DNA from 3 places in the Morganella morganii genome. Region 2 is predicted to be linked to each of the others. Evidence: predicted binding sites of a transcription regulator. Region 2 holds the regulator's gene; each other region holds the start of a gene.

Region 1 (7,110 bases), 1.5 Mb from region 2:
GACGGGGGCGGAATTAATTATCCGCATGTTAGAACAGCACGGGATCACCTCTGTGTCCGGTATTCCGGGCGGGGCGGCACTGCCGCTGTATGATGCGCTGGGCAACAGCCGGATCCGGCATATCCTCGCCCGCCATGAGCAGGGTGCCGGGTTTATCGCACAGGGTATCGCCCGCACCACCGGCAAAGCGGCGGTGTGTATCTCCTCAAGCGGGCCGGGCGCGACCAACCTGATGACCGCCATTGCGGATGCCAAACTGGATTCCGTTCCGCTGGTCTGTATCACCGCCCAGGTGTCCTCGCCGATGATCGGCACCGATGCCTTCCAGGAAGTGGACACTTACGGCATGTCTATCCCTATCACCAAACATAACTACCTGGTGCGCAATGTTCAGGATCTGCCGGGCATTATCGCAGATGCATTCCGTATTGCGGAATCCGGCCGTCCGGGTCCGGTCTGGGTAGATGTGCCGAAAGATGTTCAGGCCGCCATCATTGAGATTGATGAATTACCGCCAATCATGCCGAAAGATCCGTTACCGCTGTTTGATGCGGAAAAAGTCACTGAAGCTGCCGTGATGATTAATCAGGCAAAACGTCCGATTTTGTACATCGGCGGCGGTATTGTGGCTTCGCAGTCCCAGCAGCTGGTGCAGAGCTTCGCCGAGCGTGCCGGGTTGCCGACCACCATGACACTGATGGGATTAGGCACCATTCCGCAGCAGCATCCGCTCTATCTGGGAATGTTAGGGATGCACGGGGCGCGTTATACCAATATGATTTTGCAGGAATCGGATTTGCTGATTGTGGTCGGGGCGCGCTTTGATGACCGCGCGATCGGCAAGGCGGAGCAATTCTGTCCGGATGCCAAGATTATTCATGTGGATATCGACCGTGCGGAGATCAGCAAGATCAAACAACCGGATATCGCGATCAACGCGGATGCCGGTCAGGTTCTCGCCATGCTGCTGCCGCAGATTGAGGTGAATGCCCGTCAGGCGTGGAATGATCATATCGCGCAGATCAAACAGGAGTTCCCGCTGGAGCAGATTAATAAATCCGATCCGTTAAGCCATTTCGGACTGATCGCCGCCGTGGCGGATGCGGTGGATAATGATGCCATCATCACCACTGATGTCGGTCAGCACCAGATGTGGGTGGCGCAGGCGTATCCGTTATGCCGTCCGCGTCAGTGGCTGACCTCCGGCGGGCTCGGAACGATGGGCTTTGGGTTACCGGCGGCGATTGGTGCCGCACTGGCAGAGCCGTCACGCAAGATAGTCTGCTTTACCGGTGACGGCAGTATTATGATGAATATCCAGGAGATGGCGACCGCCGCCGAGCATAACCTGGATATCAAAATTATTCTGATGAACAACCAGGCGCTGGGGATGGTTCACCAGCAGCAGACACTGATGTTCAACGAGCACATTGTGGCATCTGCCTATCCGTATCAGACTGATTTTGTGACAATTGCCAAAGGCTTCGGATTACACACCTGTGATCTGAATAAAGAGAGTGATCCGCATGCTGCATTGCAGGCGGCGATTGAGCGTCCCGGGCCGTGTCTGATCCACGCATTAATCGATGTCAGTGAAAAAGTGTGGCCGATGGTATTGCCGGGTGATGCCAATATCGATATGGTCACAGCCTGATGACGGAGAACAGAATCATGGAAAAAAATAATCAGCCTATCGCTCTGGAACTGGTTGTCCGCAACCACCCCGGTGTTATGACGCACATTTGCGGTCTGTTTGCCCGCCGGGCGTTTAACGTGGACGGTATTCTGTGTCTGCCGCTGCCGGGACAGGATCACAGCCATATCTGGCTGCTGGTGAAATCGGATGATCGACTAAGCCAGATGGTCAGTCAGGTGGAAAAACTGGAAGACGTGCAGGATGTGAAATACAACGAAGACATCAGTATCTTTGAGCAACTGAATAAATACATTCAGTAGAATGATAAAACCGGGCAGATAAGCCCGGTTTTTTGTCTGCGGTTACGGCGATGTCTGGCCGATATGGGAATAGGACATAATCAGCGTGCCGCTCAGCTCGCCTTCCATACAGATATAAGAGTGGGGAATATCACAGGAAAACGCATAGAAATCCCCCGGTTCCAGCAGCACAGTCTGATCTTCATTAAAGCGCATCATCAGCGTACCCTGATGGATAAGAATATGCTCATGGGTGCCGGTGCTGTGCGCGGGGCTGTTAATAATTGCGCCGCGGATCATCTTCAGGTGCCAGATCTCCGAAATATTCCCCATGCCGACACGGAATTTAAAATCTTCCGCATATTCCCCTTTAAAGACTTTATTTTTTTCGTAACGGGGATAACCTTCATTACTGGCGGTAAACAGATCCCCCAGCGGAAAACGCAGTGCGACGGCAATGGCCTCCAGTGTATCGATACGCGGATTGGAATCACCGGATTCCAGTTTGGACAGCGCGGCTTTCGAGATGCCGGAGAGTTTTGAAAGATCATTGAGCGACAGGTTACGCGCCTGACGCAGCAGTTTGACCTTCTGGCCGATGTGGGCACTGGTTTTTAGCATAATGTAATTGATACCAATGAAATTTGCAGGGAAACCCTGTTAGTATTGCACACTTGTTGTACAACGGTAAGCCGTGATTTTCCGGAAAAACAGATCTGACGGGTGATACTATCAGATGAAAGCGTCCGGCATGGTGATAATTAACATATGTCATTAAACGGGTGCTCACCATGATCTATACCCTGCCATGGGCAGATTTTTTCATCTGTTTTACGGTTCTCTTCTTCGGTTATCTGGTCTTCGGCATGGTCGGCTTCGGCTCTGCGCTGATCTCAAGCCCGGTACTGGCCTTCTTTATTCCTGTCTCACACATTGTGCCGATGCTGGCGCTGATGGATCTGGGCGCGGCGGTGATTAATGTCACCCGCGACGGGCGCAAAGCCGATTTTGCCGAGCTGAAGTGGATGGTGCCGCTGATGATAGGCGGCAGCCTGATTGGCGCGGCGATTCTGCTGAAAACACATCCGGATTTGCTGGCCGTGTTCCTCGGGGCATTTATTGTTCTCTATGCACTCTATTCCCTCTTTATTAAGAAGGCGGTGAGGCATTACCCGCAGAAATACATTATTCCGTTCGGGATCGGCGGCGGTATTCTGAGTGCACTGTTCGGGGCGGGCGGGTTTGTCTATGCCATCTATTTTGCCGGGCGGATTGAGGATAAAAACCGCTTCCGCATCACGCAGACTACCCTGATCGGCTTCAGTACATTAACCCGCGTGATTATTTTCCTGATCATGGGGATTTACTGGAACAGCGAAATCGCCATTACCGCGCTGCTGTTTCTGCCCGCCATGGTGGCGGGAATTGTCCTCGGGCGGCATATCACCATGCGCATCCCGAAAGAGGCATTTTTCCGTTTTCTGAATATGGTGATCCTGCTGGCCGGGCTGACGTTGCTTATCAGCAACCTGGTGCACTGACCGCCGTCAGCGCAGCACTTTTTTAGCACATTGCCGGGCACGCAGCTGTTCGTCCGGGGTTTTACTTTTACTGAAGCAGTCGCGGTAGCGGGCGGCATAGGCACTGTATTGCGCCTGTGCCTCCGCCAGCGGCAGGGACAGCAGGTGGTTGATAAAAGTAAAACTGCCGATCTCCGCATGCTGATAATCCACCGGATTTTTCCATTCCCCGCCCCAGCGGAGAAAACCGTGACTGAAAACCAGCGGCAGCACGTTTTCCATTTTTCCGTTACGGATATTTTCTCTGTTGGTCAGCGCTGTGGCAGATTGCGGCGGACTGATGGTCACACGGCCGTTTTTGTCGCGGAAGCGGTAAGGGTTTTGCTGCGGATTAATATCGATCGCCATGCCGTAAGCGTGTTTTGACCAGGCTTTCTGACTTGCCTGACGGCGGCCGTTAAATGCTGACGTATTATTGGCGGCCATGGATGCCTCATCATCGCCGCCGAAGGTCTCTATCGGCAGCACACTGTGCAGCGGGAATTTTTGCCGGTACAACTCATCAAACAGCGCTTCCGTTTCGGGGGCAATAATATCGGCGACAGTAATGGTGCCGGTGCGGGTTTCGCCCTCAAAGGTGATAAACCGGACATCCACATTGACCAGCCGTTCACAGGGCACTGGGTTTTCCGGCGTGATAATACCCAGCGCTGTCATGGCGCGGCAGGTGTCCGGGCTGAGCGGGGTGATCGCCGCCTGTGCTGCCGGTAATGCAGAACAGAGCAGGCTCACAGGGAGGAGAAAAGCGGTCAGTTTCATCATCTATTCCGTCATCAGGCACCGGGACGGATGATGATAACCCGTCAGCGGCACAGAGGTGAAAAAATTCCCGGATTTGGCCTTGATTATCAGGATTTTTCCTAAGATAATCGTTTGCCTCAAAAAATCACATCTTTTCTCTGTAAAAAGCCAAACGTTTGCGTCGTGTGTGTCCGGTTTTTCTATCCGGAAACCGGCGGATTTTTTCTGAAAACGCAATCGGTTACGTGATGTGACACAAAATTCATTAACACAGGTGATGACATGTCTGCGACACAGCCGCAAAGCGGGTGCAAATTAGACCAATTTTTTAAACTGACTGAGCGCGGCACTACTGTCCGCCGTGAAGTTCTGGCCGGGCTGACCACATTCCTGGCGATGGTGTACTCTGTGATTGTTGTGCCGGGCATGCTCGGCCAGGCGGGGTTCCCGCATACGGCGGTCTTTATCGCCACCTGTCTGGTGGCCGGGTTCGGCTCCCTGCTGATGGGGTTATGGGCAAATCTGCCGATGGCTATCGGCTGTGCGATTTCCCTGACCGCCTTTACCGCATTCAGCATGGTACTTGGTCAGAATATCCCGATCCCGGTCGTACTGGGCGCGGTCTTCCTGATGGGGGTGCTGTTTACCCTGATCTCTGTCACCGGTATCCGGACATGGATTTTGCGCAATATCCCGATGGGTATTGCCCACGGCACGGGGATTGGTATCGGTCTGTTCCTGCTGCTGATCGCCGCCACCAATATTGACCTTGTGGTCAAAAACCCGGGTGCGGGCATGCCGGTGTTACTGGGGGATTTCACCTCTTTCCCGGTGATGATTGCACTGGCGGGTCTGGCGGTGATTTTCGGTCTGGAACGCCTGAAAGTGCCGGGTGCAGTACTGCTGGTGATTATTGCGATTTCCGTTATCGGGCTGATTTTTGACCCGAATGTGAAATATCAGGGCTTCTTCAAACTGCCATCCCTCGGTGATGACGGGCTGTCACTCTTTTTCAGCATGGATATCATGGGCGCACTGAAGCCGGTGGTTCTGCCGACGGTACTGGCGCTGGTTATGACAGCGGTGTTTGATGCGACAGGCACTATCCGTGCGGTCGCCGGTCAGGCGAATCTGCTGGATAAAGATAATCAGATCATTAACGGCGGTAAAGCCCTGACGACAGACTCGGTCAGCAGCATTGTGGCCGGTGTTGTCGGCGCGGCGCCTGCGGCGGTGTATATCGAATCTGCGGCCGGTGCCGCGGCGGGTGGCCGTACCGGGCTGACCGCAACCGTGGTCGGGGTGCTGTTCCTGCTGATCCTGTTCCTCTCTCCGCTTTCTTATCTGGTTCCGGCCTATGCCACGGCACCGGCGCTGATGTATGTCGGCCTGCTGATGCTGAGCAATGTCAGCAAACTGGATTTCGGTGACTTTGTCGGCTCTATGTCCGGTCTGCTGTGTGCGGTGTTTATTGTTCTGACCAGTAACATTGTGACCGGGATTATGCTGGGCTTTGCCTCACTGGTTATCGGCCGTATCGCCGGGGGTGAATGGCGTAAGCTGAATATCGGCACTGTTCTTATCGCAGCGGCACTGGTGGCGTTTTATGCTGGCGGCTGGGCAATTTAAGTGATAAATCACCACTTAACGGATGCTGGTGGTGACGATACGCTTTATTTATACGATTTGTCTCAAAATACTAATTAATTGCCCGAATTAATGGCCTGAGAAGATAAAATAGCAGTGGCGGATAACGCATCCGCCGCTGCTTTTTTTTGTATGATAGTGGCAACCGGCGGTAATTTTTTCTCCTCTGGGGTCTTATTGCGGTTTTTTTGCCGTTATTAACAGTATCTTTTTGTCAGCGGGCTGATTAAGCCCTAAGTTCAGTAAGGGTAATATGGAAATATTCTTTACGATTCTTATTTTGATTCTGGTCGTGTCGGTGTCCGGTGTTCTCACCAAAATGATCCCGTATCGTATTCCGTTACCCATCATTCAGATCGCGATGGGGGCCCTGCTTGCCTTCCCGCAGTTTGGTCTGCATGTCACGTTCGACCCTGAACTGTTTCTCGTCCTGCTGATACCGCCGTTGCTGTTTGTTGACGGCTGGAAAACCCCGACCCGGGAATTTATGCAGAAAGGGCGGGAAATCTTCATCCTGGTGCTGTTCCTGGTGCTGGTCACCGTTATCGGCATCGGGTATCTGATCTACTGGCTGATGCCGGGGATTGAGCTGATCCCGGCCTTTGCCCTTGCGGCGGTGCTGTCTCCGACAGATGCCGTGGCGCTGTCGTCGATTGTCGGCAAAGGGCGCATTCCGAAACAGATGATGGGCATTCTGGAAGGGGAGGCGCTGATGAATGACGCCTCCGGCCTGGTCGCGCTGAAATTTGCCGTGGCGATTGTCATGGGCACGATGATTTTCTCCGTCACCGGTGTCACGCTGGAATTCTTCAAAGTCGCAATCGGCGGCCTGCTGGCGGGGGTGGCAGTTACCTGGCTGTACAGTAAGTCGCTGCGCCTGATGAGCCGCTGGAGCGGGGATGACCCGGCCACGCAAATCGTCTTTATGTTACTGCTGCCGTTCGCCTCTTATCTGATTGCGGAACACATCGGTGTGTCCGGTATCCTGGCGGCCGTGGCGGCGGGGATGACCATCAGTAAATCCGGAGTTATCCGCAATGCGCCGCTGGCGATGCGTCTGCGGGCGGATAATGTCTGGGGAATGCTGGAATTCGTCTTTAACGGTCTGGTCTTTATTATGCTCGGCCTGCAGTTGCCGGGAATTTGGCAGGTGTCGGTGATTGAGGCGGAGCTGGATCCGACCGTCGAAACCTGGATGCTGTTTACC
Region 2 (7,110 bases):
GATAATATTTACGTCAAGATCCTTACAACGCGCCTGAGCATATTTTTGCTGCTCAGCGGAAATGGTCACACCGGTCACCGACACACCGAAATGTTTCGCAGCATACGCCGCCAGTCCGCCCCAGCCGCAGCCGATATCCAGCAGTTGCATACCCGGTTTCAGCTGTAATTTTTCACAGATGAGATGCAGTTTCTGTTCCTGCGCCTTCGCCAGATTGGCGGGGTCATCACTGAGACCTTTCCAGTAGCCGCAGGAATACTGCATATACGGGTCGAGCATCAGCTCAAACAGGTCATTACCCAGATCATAATGTTCTTCGCCGACAATCCGCGCCCGTTTTTTGGTTTGCAGATTACGCAGACGAGCCATGGCGATTTTTATAATATCGTTGATATTCTGCGGCAGTTTATTTTCCAGCCCGGCGCGTAACACCCGCTGAAAGAAAATATCTAACCGCTCACAGTCCCACCAGCCATCCATATAGCTTTCACCCAGTCCCATAGAGCCCTGCTGCAAGACCCGTTTAAAGAACTGCTGGTTATGCACCTGAATATCGAAAGGGCGGGAACCATTAATCTCAATGCCGGCTTCGTCTAAAAGATCGGAGGCAATCCGCTGCCAGGAGTCGGCAGGCGTTTTTTGATTTTCGACACAATCAGAACTCATATTATCTCCAATTTTTATCAAAGCGGGATTCTGAGTGCTTTATTTATGACGTTTTGCGCGGGAACAACAGAACCGGTGTAATTGGCCGTCATCGGGTGACAGTCTGCGTATTAACGTGATCGTTAAAACAAAAACAAAGCTCAAAATCCGGATTTAAAACGAATTGTCAGAAAAGTATAGGAGCCTGAAATTAAAATTCAATGACAAAAAAGGCCGTACCTGAGTACGGCCTGTAATTAGGAATATTCTTAATAGGAGGTGCAATCTATTGATTTTGTTCCGCAATAGTCACGGAGGTGCGCGAAGGGCGGCGCTGGATAATATAACCGCCGATGGTCAGTATCACCGTTGCCGCCATCACTGCTGTGGTGGAGAGCAGTGGCTCATGCATCAGGGCAGAAACGAGGAAACTGATCGCGGAGCATAAACCGAGCTGAATGGCATTCTGTAATGCTGCTGCTTTACCGCTGTGTTCCGGGTAAACCGCCAGGGCGTTTGATACCGCAATCGGGTAAGACGCGCCATTCATTGCTGCCATAAAGCAGAACGGGATCAGGATCGCCACCAGTGACGGGTTACCGAATTTTGCCATAGCATACAAGCCCACCATACTGACGGCGTAACCGGCCAGCAGGAACGGTAATAATGTTTTGCCGTTAATCCGCGACAACAGGGCACGGCAGCCGTAGCCCCCGACCATAAAGGCGATAGTCTGCGGAATGTAGCTCAGACCGATATCATTCGGGTTATAACCCATATCGCGCAGAATAAACGGCGAACCGGTCAGCCAGGCAAAGAAACCGGCGCTGCACGCGGCATAAATCAGCACGTTACCGCTGTAAACCGGGGATTTCAGCAGACGGAAGAAGGAAATTTTCTGTTTTTCCGTTTTGACCGCATCCGGCGCGATATGATGCTTTTCTTTCAGCATCAGGGTCGGGATCAGCACCAGCAGGGTGATACCGCCGAGCACGAGGAAAATTTCATGCCAGCCGCCGTGGTTGAGCAGCCATGCGCCCAGTAACGGTGCCAGAGCCGGAGAGAGTGCCACCAGCGGCATAATTGCGGCAAAAACACGCTGCGCACGGTGATCGTCATAACGGTCGATAACCAGCGCCTGCCAGGTGACAGCGGCAGAGCAGACACTGACGGCCTGTACAAAACGCAGTAATAATAACTGGGCAGGGGTGGAAACCCAGACCATGGCCAGACAGCTCAGGGCAAACAGGCTCAGGCCCATCAGCAGAACCGGCTTACGGCCGATTTTATCGGAGAGCGGTCCCCATAACAGCTGACCGATGGCAAAACCGACCAGGAAGATACTCAGACTGGCGCTGATTGCGCTGGCTGTGGAGTTCAGAGAGTCCTGCATCATACCGAATGCAGGCAGATACATATCAATCGCGAGATAACCCAGCATGCTGAGTCCGGCGAGATAAAAGAGAAAGCCGCGGGAAGGCGATTTATTGACAGTCACAGAGAAATACCTGAATGTTAAATAAGTGTAATGCGTGAGTTAGTATTTTAACTATTCGAGTTTTCCCTTGTAAAACGTTATTATTTGCACACTGCTGTGAAATTTTTTGAAAGGAAGGATTATGTGGTCAGAATATACGCTGGATGTGGTGGATGCTGTGGCGCGGACAGGCAGTTTCAGTGCGGCGGCAGAGGAACTGCACCGGGTGCCTTCTGCCATCAGCTACAGTGTCCGCCAGCTGGAAGAGTGGCTGGCGGTTCCGCTGTTTGAACGGCGTCACCGCGATGTTGAACTGACACCTGCCGGGGCGTTGTTTGTCAAAGAAGCGCGTGATGTCATCAAAAAAATGAAATCCACACGTCACCAGTGCCAGATGATTGCCAACGGCTGGCGCGGACAATTCAGCATCGCCGTTGACTGTATCGTAAAACCGGAACGGATAACGCGACTTCTGCTGGATTTTTATCATCATTTCCCGGATATCGAGTTGTATATTTATCCGGAAGTGTTTAACGGGGTGTGGGATGCGCTGGTGGACAGACGGGTGGACGTGGCAATCGGTGCGACACGCGCATCTCCTATCGGTGAGCGCTACAATTTCCGCGATATGGGCTTTATGCCGTGGCGTGCGGTAGTCAGTCCGGATCATCCGCTGGCCTCTGCCGGTCATGTCCTGACCAATGAGGAGATGGTGCCGTACCCGAGTTTGTGTCTGGAAGATACCTCACGTTCTCTGCCGAAACGCGATACGTGGGCACTGGATAATCAGCGCCGCCTGGTGGTGCCGGACTGGGATCGCGGAATTGCCTGTGTGGAATCGGGATTGTGTGTGGCAATGATGCCGGCGCACCGCGCCGATCCGCTGATTAAAGCGGGGCGGCTGGCAGCACTGAAGATAGAGCAGCCATTGCCGGACAGCCCGTGCTGTATCACCTGGGTGGATAAAGACACCTCTCCGGCACTGAGCTGGCTGCTCGATTATCTCGGGGACAGCAACACGCTCAATGCCGAATGGCTGCGCTGATCCTCAGCGGCGGTAATCGATAAACGGACCATCCGCTACAGAGCGGCGTTCCACCAGGCGCGGATGCACCTCAATGGTCTGCGCATCTTCGCGTTTGTTGACGATGCGGTCGAGCAGCATGGTCAGTGCCATTTGTCCCAGCCGCTCTTTCGGCTGGTGGATGGTGGTCAGGGCAGGGGTAAAGTAACGGGCGTTACGGATATTGTCATACCCGATCACAGAAATATCCTGCGGCACGCGCAGACCCATTTCATCAGCCGCGCAAATTGCGCCCATCGCCATAGCATCACCGCCGCAGAATACCGCTGTCGGGCGCTGTTTGCCGGATAAAATCTGTGTCATGGCCTGATAACCGGAATCCGGTTCAAAATCGCCCTGGACAATCCATTCATCGCGCACCGTAATACCTGCTTCTTTCATGGCTTTGCGGAATCCTTCCAGACGGTTGCCGCCGGTGTTCCGCTCAAGCGGCCCCGGAATAACCGCGATATCACGGTGTCCGCGTTCAATCAGATAACGGCCGGCGAGATAACCGCCGTGCAGGGCGTTATCAATGATCGCATCGGTGAAATCCCCGCGCGCTTTGCCCCAGTCCATCACCACCATCGGGATATTGCGGTAGCCTTCCAGCATGGCAATCAGCTGATCCGGGTACTCTGAACACATCACCAGCAGACCATCGACACGTTTCTGTGCCAGCATCGCCAGGTAGGCTTTCTGTTTGTCAGGATTATTGTGAGAGTTGCACAGCACCAGGGTATACCCTTTGCTGTAGCAGCTGTTTTCCACCGCCTCAATCACTTCCGCAAAATACGGCGCTTCACTGGAGGTGGCCAGCAGCCCGATGGACTTGGTGTTATTGACTTTCAGACTGCGCGCCACGGCGCTCGGTGAATAGTGCAGTTCTTTGATAGCAGCCCAGACAGCCGCCTTCGTTTCTTCCGCAACGAAACGGGTATTATTAATGACATGGGAGACGGTTGTGGTGGAGACGCCCGAGCGCTTAGCCACATCTTTAATCGTTGCCATGATGAAAACAACTCCTGACCTGCCGGTCTGTATTTTATTATTCGGTTAATCGATTGCTATTATAGTGCCATTATGCGGTAACAATAGAAAAATTTCTGTAAAAACAGGCATTGTTGTCTGATCCGGGTCAAAAGTAAAAAATATTACCTGTGCTATGGTTATTGATATGGTCAGCTATTCGGGTTTTCCGGTCAGACCATCCGTTTTAATTAATTTGATGATTCAGGATGTCAGGTAATCATCATCAGGTCACTAAGCAGCTATTTTGGAGATAAGAATGGATACAGATCTGAAATATGGTTTGTCAACCGCGGTTGCAGCACTGGTTATGATCGTATTATTTGCAACAATGCTTTTCTGATTCACCCCTTACAGTACAAAAGGGCGGAAAATTCCGCCCTTTTTTGATCAACTGTATTGTGTTACCGGATAATGTGTTTCCGGATTACGCCAGGTTTTCTTCCGCAAATTTCCAGTTCACTAATGCCCAGAAGTTTTCCAGGTATTTAGGACGGGCATTACGGTAGTCGATATAATAAGCGTGTTCCCAGACATCAACGGTTAAGATTGGTTTGTCGTTACCGCTGACCGGGGTTGCCGCGTTAGAGGTATTGACGATAGCCAGGCTGCCGTCTGCTTTTTTCACCAGCCATGTCCAGCCGGAACCGAAGTTTTTCACTGCGGAATCGGTAAACTGCTGTTTGAATTCGGCAAATGAACCGAACGCTTTGTTAATCACGTCAGCAATTTTACCGGTTGGTTCGCCACCGGCATTTGGTGCCAGGCAGTGCCAGTAGAACGTGTGGTTCCAGACCTGAGCAGCGTTATTGAAGATACCGGCATCAGAGGTTTTGATAATCTCTTCCAGTGATTTACCTTCAAATGCGGTGCCTTTGATCAGGTTATTCAGATTAACCACATAGGTGTTGTGGTGTTTGCCGTAGTGGTATTCCAGTGTTTCTTCAGAAATATAGGGCGCTAATGCATTTTTTGCATAAGGCAGTGCAGGTAATTCAAACGACATTGCATTCTCCTTGTTAAGGTTAAATCAGTAACCTCGTCACAGACGGGTTACTGTTATTATTCTGCGAATTATCTTAACAAGTTTTGTCATAAAAAACAGCGTGAAATACCGGGGTGATGTTATTCACATGGTGAAAGACAAAATCGCCCACAAAATGATATCCGTCACAATAAAGGCGATAAGCAGGGTGTACAGCTTATGGCGGCAGATCCAGTTATAATAGCGTTTCATTCTGTCTTCCCCGTATGACTGCGGAATCTTAAATATAACGGGTTTACCGGCTGAAATCCGCGCAAATTTAACAATTTTACAGAAAGCGTGACAACGACCGCCGTTTGTCAACCGGCCGCAGACCCTTTACAATCTCCGCTATGACAAAAGTACAAGAATGATCACGATGCTGGCAGACTATATTTCCCGCGCGATACAAAACCATACTGATTGCAATGTTATTTGTGACCATTATCAGAAAGATGAGCTCTCTGAAGTGATCCGGCGTGTCCGCAAATGGCAGTTCCGCGATGGTATTGAGCTGATGTGCAGTGAAGAGATAGAAACTATCGTGCAGACCGGTGACGAACAGTGCCCGGAACAGTGGATTGTCTGGACGGTCACGGGGGATAAAGCGAAAACAATTTCTCCGCGGCACAAAGAATTTTTCAGTCTGTGCCAGCAGGGTTACTGGCTGAAAATGCAGCTGGCCTGACGTGCCGGATACAATCCTGAAAATTACCGGTATAATTACCTGCAATATTAAACTGATTCAGAAAAGACAATGACAAAACTCACATTACAAGAGCAGATGCTGAAAGCCGGACTGGTGACCAGCAAAAAAATGGATAAAGTCCGCAGAACAGCAAAAAAATCACGCGTTCAGGCCCGTGAGGCCAGAGAAGCGGTGGAAGAGAATAAAAAAGCGCAGCTTGAGCGTGATAAACAGCTGAGTGAGCAGCAAAAACAGGCTGTTTTATCCAGAGAATATAAAGCTCAGGTGAAGCAGCTGATTGAAATGAACCGGATCATTATTTCAAAAGGCAGCATTGATTTTAATTTCACTGACAACAACGTGATTAAAAGCATTGCCGTGGACAAAACCACACAGTCTCAGCTGATCAGCGGCCGTCTGGCGATAGCCCGGTTAAGCACGGAAAACAGCAGTGTGAGTGAATATGCCATTATCCCGGCGGTTGTTGCAGATAAAATCACACAGCGTGATGCGGAAAGCATTGTGTTAAATAATGCGCTGGCGCAGGACGAAGCGGATGAAGACGATCCGTATGCTGATTTTAAAATCCCGGATGATTTGATGTGGTGATCCGCATCTGCCTGCTTCCCTGTTCAGAACGGACAGGGACTGCGGGCATTAACCGGTTCGCCGCTGACCGGATGCACAAAATCCAGTTCCCCGGCGTGCAGCATCAGCCGCGGAATATTTCCGGTGCCCGGCAATAGTTTCCCGCCATAGAGATCACACCCTAAAATCGGATGGCCCAGATACTGACAATGAATGCGGAGCTGATGCGTGCGGCCGGTTTCCGGTGTCAGTGCCACCCTGGTGACCGGCAGAGAGAGCCCGTCCTCAGTTTCATAATAAAAGCGCTCAGTCACCTGATAATGTGAACGGGCCGGTTTCCCCCGGACAGCACATATCGTCATGCGCGGAAACAACGCCGGATCTTTGGTAATCGCCGCATCAATTATTCCTTCATTCTCATTCAGATGCCCGCACAGCAGGGCACTGTAGCCTTTCTCCACAGTCCGTTCACTGAACTGACGGCAAAGCGCGGCATTAATGGCTTTGTTACGGGCTACCAGCAGCAGCCCGGATGTGCCGAAATCCAGCCGGTGTACCAGTGTGCAGCCGGGAAACAGCTGTACCAGCCGGTAATG
Region 3 (7,110 bases), 1.9 Mb from region 2:
AAACTTTGCAGTCTGCTTCCTGAACATCCAGTCCGCTGATCACATCACCTTTACGGTAATCACCCGGATAACCACCGGCTGCCATCACCACACCAAGCGCCGGACGCGGATCCCACTGCGAGGTTTTTCCCGCCAGTTTTCCCTGTGCACCGGCAAGGCAGAGTTCAACCAGGTCTGACTGTAACCGCATCATAATCGGCTGGGTTTCCGGGTCACCAAAGCGACAGTTAAATTCAATCACTTTAGGCTCGCCGTGTTCATCAATCATCAGCCCGGCGTATAAAAAACCCTGATAGGTGTGACCTTCCGCCGCCATACCTTCAACGGTCGGGTAAATCACTTTTTCCATCACCCGCTGATGAACGGCATCGGTCACCACTGGTGCCGGGGAGTAAGCGCCCATACCGCCGGTGTTTGGCCCGGTGTCATTGTCACCGACCCGTTTGTGATCCTGGCTGGTCGCCATCGGCACCACATTTTTACCGTCCACCATGACGATAAAACTGGCTTCTTCGCCGGTCAGGAACTCTTCAATCACAATGCGGTGCCCGGCATCGCCGAAAGCATTACCGGCCAGCATGTCATGTACCGCGTCCTGTGCTTCTTTCAGGGTCATGGCGACGATCACGCCTTTACCGGCCGCCAGGCCGTCAGCTTTGATCACCACCGGTGCACCGGTTTTGTCCAGATAAGCCAGTGCCGGTTCAACCTCAGTAAAGTTCTGATAGTCCGCCGTCGGGATATGGTGACGCGCCAGAAAATCTTTGGTGAATGCTTTGGAACCTTCCAGCTGCGCGGCACCTTTGGCCGGGCCGAAGATAGTCAGACCGGCTGCATTGAATGCATCAACCACACCCATCACCAGCGGTGCTTCCGGGCCGACAATGGTCAGGCCGATATTATTGGCGCGGGCAAAGGCCACCAGACCGTCAATATCTGTCGCACTGATATCCACATTGGTCAGGTTTGGTTCCTGTGCGGTACCGGCATTACCGGGCGCGACATAAACATTGGCTGCCAGCGGGGATTGTGCGGCTTTCCAGGCCAGCGCGTGTTCGCGTCCGCCATTACCGATAATCAGGATATTCATAAGTCAGCTCCGGGTATTAATGACGGAAATGGCGCATGCCGGTGAAAATCATCGCGATATTGTGTTCATCTGCCGCTGCAATGACTTCATCATCACGGATGGAGCCACCCGGCTGGATCACGCAGGTAATACCAACGGCAGCCGCCGCATCAATACCATCACGGAACGGGAAGAACGCATCGGATGCCATGGCGCATCCCGCCACTTCCAGCCCTTCATCACCGGCTTTGATGCCGGCAATTTTCGCGGAGTAAACGCGGCTCATCTGACCGGCACCCACGCCGATGGTCATATTATTCTTTGCATAAACAATGGCATTGGACTTAACAAACTTCGCCACTTTCCAGCAGAACAGGGCATCTTTCAGTTCCTGCTCTGTCGGCTGGCGTTTGCTGACCACTTTCAGGTCGTTATCACCGACCATCCCGAGATCGCGATCCTGCACCAGCAGACCGCCGTTCACCCGTTTGAAATCAAGGGCGGCAGCCGGATGCTGCCACTGACCGCAGGTCAGCACGCGGACATTCTGTTTTGCCGCGAGAACCGGCAGCGCATCTTCCGCGACGGACGGGGCAATAATCACTTCCACAAACTGGCGTTCAATAATTTCTGCCGCCGTTTTGGCATCCAGTTCGCGGTTAAAGGCGATAATACCGCCGAATGCGGAGGTCGGGTCAGTTTTGAAGGCATTGTCATAGGCGGTAAGTAAGCTATCGGCAACGGCCACGCCACACGGGTTGGCGTGCTTGACGATCACACAGGCTGGTTTATCAAACTGCTTCACACATTCAAGGGCTGCATCAGTATCAGCAATATTATTATAAGAGAGGGCTTTGCCCTGTAACTGCACAGCAGTACTGATGGAGGCTTCCTGAATATTCTCTTCTATATAGAAGGCGGCATTCTGATGACTGTTTTCGCCGTAGCGCATATCCTGTTTTTTAATAAAGTTGAGATTCAGGGTGCGCGGGAACTGGCCGGAAGGCTGAGTGGTATCGCCGAAGTACGGTTTTACTTTCTGACCGAAATAGTTGGCGATCATGCTGTCATAGGCAGCTGTATGCTCAAAGGCTTTGATGGCGAGGTCAAAACGGGTATCAAAACTCAGGCTGTTTTGTCCGGCATCCATCTCGGCAATGATATTGCTGTAGTCACTGCTTTTTACCACAATCGCCACATCTTTATGGTTCTTCGCGGCGGAGCGCACCATGGTCGGCCCGCCGATATCGATATTTTCAACCGCGTCTTCCAATGTGCAGCCGGGTTTTGCCACGGTCTCCGCAAACGGATAAAGATTCACAACCACCATATCAATAGCGGAAATCTGATGCTTCGCCATAATCTCATCATCGGTGCCGCGGCGGCCGAGGATCCCGCCGTGTACTTTCGGATGCAGGGTTTTGACACGTCCGTCCATCATTTCCGGAAAACCGGTGTAATCGGAGACTTCAGTCACCGGCAGACCGGCGTCAGCCAGCAGGCGGGCAGTACCGCCGGTTGATAACAATTCAACACCACGGGCGGAAAGAGCCTGAGCAAATTCAGTGATGCCGGTTTTGTCAGAGACACTGAGCAGGGCGCGACGGATAGGGCGAGGCTGTTGCATGAGTTTGGATCCCTTGAATTCAACGAATAAATGACAATAGGTTGCAGGTGAAATCGGTGTATCTCATAAGATTTCAAAACCCGGAGTAAAAAGCAACGGTACACGAATGCAGCAGATTGTAACGCAAACGTTTGCGTGTTGCTTGTGAATTTTGTGATTTTTTACCATCTGTGGATAACTTTGTGTGTAACCCGGTATAAACAGGGGTTTTGCTGGGGAATGCAGCAAACAGTCAGAAAATCGAAAATTAACACTTGTCTTCTGAAATCGACTCCCTATAATGCACCTCCACTGACACGGAACAACGCGCTAACACGCGGTCCGGCAGAAAGAGAAAAAGCGGAAAGTTGAAAAACAACGCTTGACTCAAAGGGGCTGAAAACGTAATATACGCAGCCTCGCAACAACGCAGAAGACCGGCAACGGCAGCGAAGGTTGCAACTGCTCTTTAACAATTTATCAGACAATCTGTGTGGGCACTCGCAGGACATATCACAAAAAATATTATTTTTGAGAAGTCTTGAAGAGTGACCAATACAGCAGCTTAGAAATAAGCAGCAGTAAACAGTTTAATTCTTTGAGCATCAGACACTTTTAATTGAAGAGTTTGATCATGGCTCAGATTGAACGCTGGCGGCAGGCCTAACACATGCAAGTCGGGCGGTAACAGGGGGAAGCTTGCTTCTCTGCTGACGAGCGGCGGACGGGTGAGTAATGTATGGGGATCTGCCTGATGGCGGGGGATAACTACTGGAAACGGTAGCTAATACCGCATAATGTCTTCGGACCAAAGCGGGGGACCTCCGGGCCTCGCGCCATCAGATGAACCCATATGGGATTAGCTAGTAGGTAAGGTAACGGCTTACCTAGGCGACGATCCCTAGCTGGTCTGAGAGGATGATCAGCCACACTGGGACTGAGACACGGCCCAGACTCCTACGGGAGGCAGCAGTGGGGAATATTGCACAATGGGCGCAAGCCTGATGCAGCCATGCCGCGTGTATGAAGAAGGCCTTCGGGTTGTAAAGTACTTTCAGTCGGGAGGAAGGTGTCAAGGTTAATAACCTTGGCAATTGACGTTACCGACAGAAGAAGCACCGGCTAACTCCGTGCCAGCAGCCGCGGTAATACGGAGGGTGCAAGCGTTAATCGGAATTACTGGGCGTAAAGCGCACGCAGGCGGTTGATTGAGTCAGATGTGAAATCCCCGGGCTTAACCCGGGAATTGCATCTGATACTGGTCAGCTAGAGTCTTGTAGAGGGGGGTAGAATTCCATGTGTAGCGGTGAAATGCGTAGAGATGTGGAGGAATACCGGTGGCGAAGGCGGCCCCCTGGACAAAGACTGACGCTCAGGTGCGAAAGCGTGGGGAGCAAACAGGATTAGATACCCTGGTAGTCCACGCTGTAAACGATGTCGACTTGGAGGTTGTGCCCTTGAGGCGTGGCTTCCGGAGCTAACGCGTTAAGTCGACCGCCTGGGGAGTACGGCCGCAAGGTTAAAACTCAAATGAATTGACGGGGGCCCGCACAAGCGGTGGAGCATGTGGTTTAATTCGATGCAACGCGAAGAACCTTACCTACTCTTGACATCCAGAGAACTTAGCAGAGATGCTTTGGTGCCTTCGGGAACTCTGAGACAGGTGCTGCATGGCTGTCGTCAGCTCGTGTTGTGAAATGTTGGGTTAAGTCCCGCAACGAGCGCAACCCTTATCCTTTGTTGCCAGCGCGTGATGGCGGGAACTCAAAGGAGACTGCCGGTGATAAACCGGAGGAAGGTGGGGATGACGTCAAGTCATCATGGCCCTTACGAGTAGGGCTACACACGTGCTACAATGGCGTATACAAAGGGAAGCGACCCCGCGAGGGCAAGCGGAACTCATAAAGTACGTCGTAGTCCGGATTGGAGTCTGCAACTCGACTCCATGAAGTCGGAATCGCTAGTAATCGTAGATCAGAATGCTACGGTGAATACGTTCCCGGGCCTTGTACACACCGCCCGTCACACCATGGGAGTGGGTTGCAAAAGAAGTAGGTAGCTTAACCTCCGGGAGGGCGCTTACCACTTTGTGATTCATGACTGGGGTGAAGTCGTAACAAGGTAACCGTAGGGGAACCTGCGGTTGGATCACCTCCTTACCTAGTTGGTATTGAATGTGAGTGTTCACACAGATTGTCTGATAGAAAGAAGCAGATACCGGGAATAGGCTTGTAGCTCAGGTGGTTAGAGCGCACCCCTGATAAGGGTGAGGTCGGTGGTTCAAGTCCACTCAGGCCTACCAAAACCGAATTGATACTGCGTCATGAAAAGACTCGTTTACCTTAGTAAACTTCGCCTTTCCATGCCTTGTCTCAATGCGGTTTCCTCTTTTCATGATGAAAAGACACGCCCGGGAAAACCAAATAATGGGGCTATAGCTCAGCTGGGAGAGCGCCTGCCTTGCACGCAGGAGGTCAGCGGTTCGATCCCGCTTAGCTCCACCATTATCTGATATCTGAAAAATAATTCAGAGTTTACCGGAAACGGTATGCTGTGAATTATTATGCTCTTTAACAATCCGGAACAAGCTGAAAAATTGAAACAATCAATATTATCACCGAGGTAATATTGATGAGTCTCTCAGCCGAACAACTTTGAAAGTACTCACTTTCGAGGGGAAGCGAGCTAAATAATTTCGCGGAGACCAGCGCACAGCAAGCGGAGCATACATCAGTATGTGAGCATTGCGAGCACTGCCCGACAAAGAAATTATGACGCGCAGCGACCCGTCCAGAAAGACACTTTCGGGTTGTGAGGTTAAGCGAATAAGCGTACACGGTGGATGCCTAGGCAGTCAGAGGCGATGAAGGACGTGCTAATCTGCGATAAGCGCCGGTAAGGTGATATGAACCGTTATAACCGGCGATTTCCGAATGGGGAAACCCAGTGCAATTCGTTGCACTATCATTACCTGAATACATAGGGTAATGAAGCGAACCGGGAGAACTGAAACATCTAAGTACCCCGAGGAAAAGAAATCAAACGAGATTCCCCCCAGTAGCGGCGAGCGAACGGGGAGCAGCCCAGGACCTTAATCAGCATCAGTGTTAAGAGAACAGTCTGGAAAGGCTGGCCACAGCAGGTGATAGCCCTGTATCTGAAAGCACTGGTGTTGTGAGTCCGATGAGTAAGGCGGGACACGTGTTATCCTGTCTGAATACGGGGGGACCATCCTCCAAGGCTAAATACTCCTGACTGACCGATAGTGAACCAGTACCGTGAGGGAAAGGCGAAAAGAACCCCCGGCGAGGGGAGTGAAAAAGAACCTGAAACCGTGTACGTACAAGCAGTGGGAGCACCCTTCGGGTGTGACTGCGTACCTTTTGTATAATGGGTCAGCGACTTATATTCTGTAGCAAGGTTAACCGGATAGGGGAGCCGCAGGGAAACCGAGTCTTAACTGGGCGAATTAGTTGCAGGTACAGACCCGAAACCCGGTGATCTCAGCCATGGGCAGGTTGAAGGTTGGGTAACACTAACTGGAGGACCGAACCGACTAATGTTGAAAAATTAGCGGATGACTTGTGGCTGGGGGTGAAAGGCCAATCAAACCGGGAGATAGCTGGTTCTCCCCGAAAGCTATTTAGGTAGCGCCTCGTGAACTCATCTCCGGGGGTAGAGCACTGTTTCGGCTAGGGGGTCATCCCGACTTACCAACCCGATGCAAACTGCGAATACCGGAGAATGTTATCACGGGAGACACACGGCGGGTGCTAACGTTCGTCGTGAAGAGGGAAACAACCCAGACCGCCGGCTAAGGTCCCAAAGTCATAATTAAGTGGGAAACGAAGTGGGAAGGCTCAGACAGCCAGGATGTTGGCTTAGAAGCAGCCATCATTTAAAGAAAGCGTAATAGCTCACTGGTCGAGTCGGCCTGCGCGGAAGATGTAACGGGGCTAAATTATGCACCGAAGCCGCGGCAGCGATATGTAAATATTGTTGGGTAGGGGAGCGTTCTGTAAGCCTGTGAAGGTGACCTGTGAGGGTTGCTGGAGGTATCAGAAGTGCGAATGCTGACATAAGTAACGATAATGCGGGTGAAAAACCCGCACGCCGGAAGACCAAGGGTTCCTGTCCAACGTTAATCGGGGCAGGGTGAGTCGACCCCTAAGGCGAGGCTGAAAAGCGTAGTCGATGGGCAACGGGTTAATATTCCCGTACTGGTGGTAACTGCGAAGGGGGGGACGGAGAAAGCTAAATCATCCGGGCGACGGTTGTCCCGGTTTAAGCGTGCAGGTGGACTGACCAGGCAAATCCGGTCGGTTGTTAACACTGAGGCGTGACGACGAGCCACTACGGTGGTGAAGTGATTGATGCTCTGCTTCCGGGAAAAGCCTCTAAGCTCCAGGTTACCATTAATCGTACCCCAAACCGA

Evidence for each region. The regulator PurR, encoded in region 2, represses purine synthesis genes. The targets are predictions, from matches to a motif close to CANGCAAACGTTTGCNTG.
Region 1: JL661_RS00680 (NCS2 family permease) is a predicted target of PurR. The motif match lies at 4,422-4,439, and genes of this name have one in related genera.
Region 3: purH (bifunctional phosphoribosylaminoimidazolecarboxamide formyltransferase/IMP cyclohydrolase) is a predicted target of PurR. The motif match lies at 2,817-2,834, and genes of this name have one in related genera.

The regions. Positions count from the first base shown of each region.
Region 1 covers NZ_CP069157.1:129,361-136,470, forward strand. Annotated here, with positions in the region: gene ilvB (acetolactate synthase large subunit) at 1-1,654, shown strand, start outside; gene ilvN (acetolactate synthase small subunit) at 1,672-1,956, shown strand; gene JL661_RS00665 (helix-turn-helix domain-containing protein) at 1,999-2,556, opposite strand; gene JL661_RS00670 (sulfite exporter TauE/SafE family protein) at 2,727-3,476, shown strand; gene JL661_RS00675 (M15 family metallopeptidase) at 3,483-4,277, opposite strand; gene JL661_RS00680 (NCS2 family permease) at 4,539-5,885, shown strand; gene JL661_RS00685 (Na+/H+ antiporter) at 6,157-7,110, shown strand, end outside.
Region 2 covers NZ_CP069157.1:1,646,093-1,653,202, forward strand. Annotated here, with positions in the region: gene cfa (cyclopropane fatty acyl phospholipid synthase) at 1-666, opposite strand, end outside; gene punC (purine nucleoside transporter PunC) at 932-2,086, opposite strand; gene punR (DNA-binding transcriptional activator PunR) at 2,265-3,167, shown strand; gene purR (HTH-type transcriptional repressor PurR) at 3,171-4,196, opposite strand; gene cydH (cytochrome bd-I oxidase subunit CydH) at 4,474-4,557, shown strand; gene sodB (superoxide dismutase [Fe]) at 4,642-5,220, opposite strand; gene JL661_RS07935 (hypothetical protein) at 5,618-5,926, shown strand; gene JL661_RS07940 (DUF2058 domain-containing protein) at 5,996-6,535, shown strand; gene JL661_RS07945 (RluA family pseudouridine synthase) at 6,559-7,110, opposite strand, start outside.
Region 3 covers NZ_CP069157.1:3,567,932-3,575,041, reverse strand. Annotated here, with positions in the region: gene purD (phosphoribosylamine--glycine ligase) at 1-1,090, opposite strand, end outside; gene purH (bifunctional phosphoribosylaminoimidazolecarboxamide formyltransferase/IMP cyclohydrolase) at 1,107-2,696, opposite strand; rRNA gene JL661_RS17065 (16S ribosomal RNA) at 3,292-4,834, shown strand; tRNA gene JL661_RS17060 (tRNA-Ile) at 4,901-4,977, shown strand; tRNA gene JL661_RS17055 (tRNA-Ala) at 5,104-5,179, shown strand; rRNA gene JL661_RS17050 (23S ribosomal RNA) at 5,491-7,110, shown strand, end outside.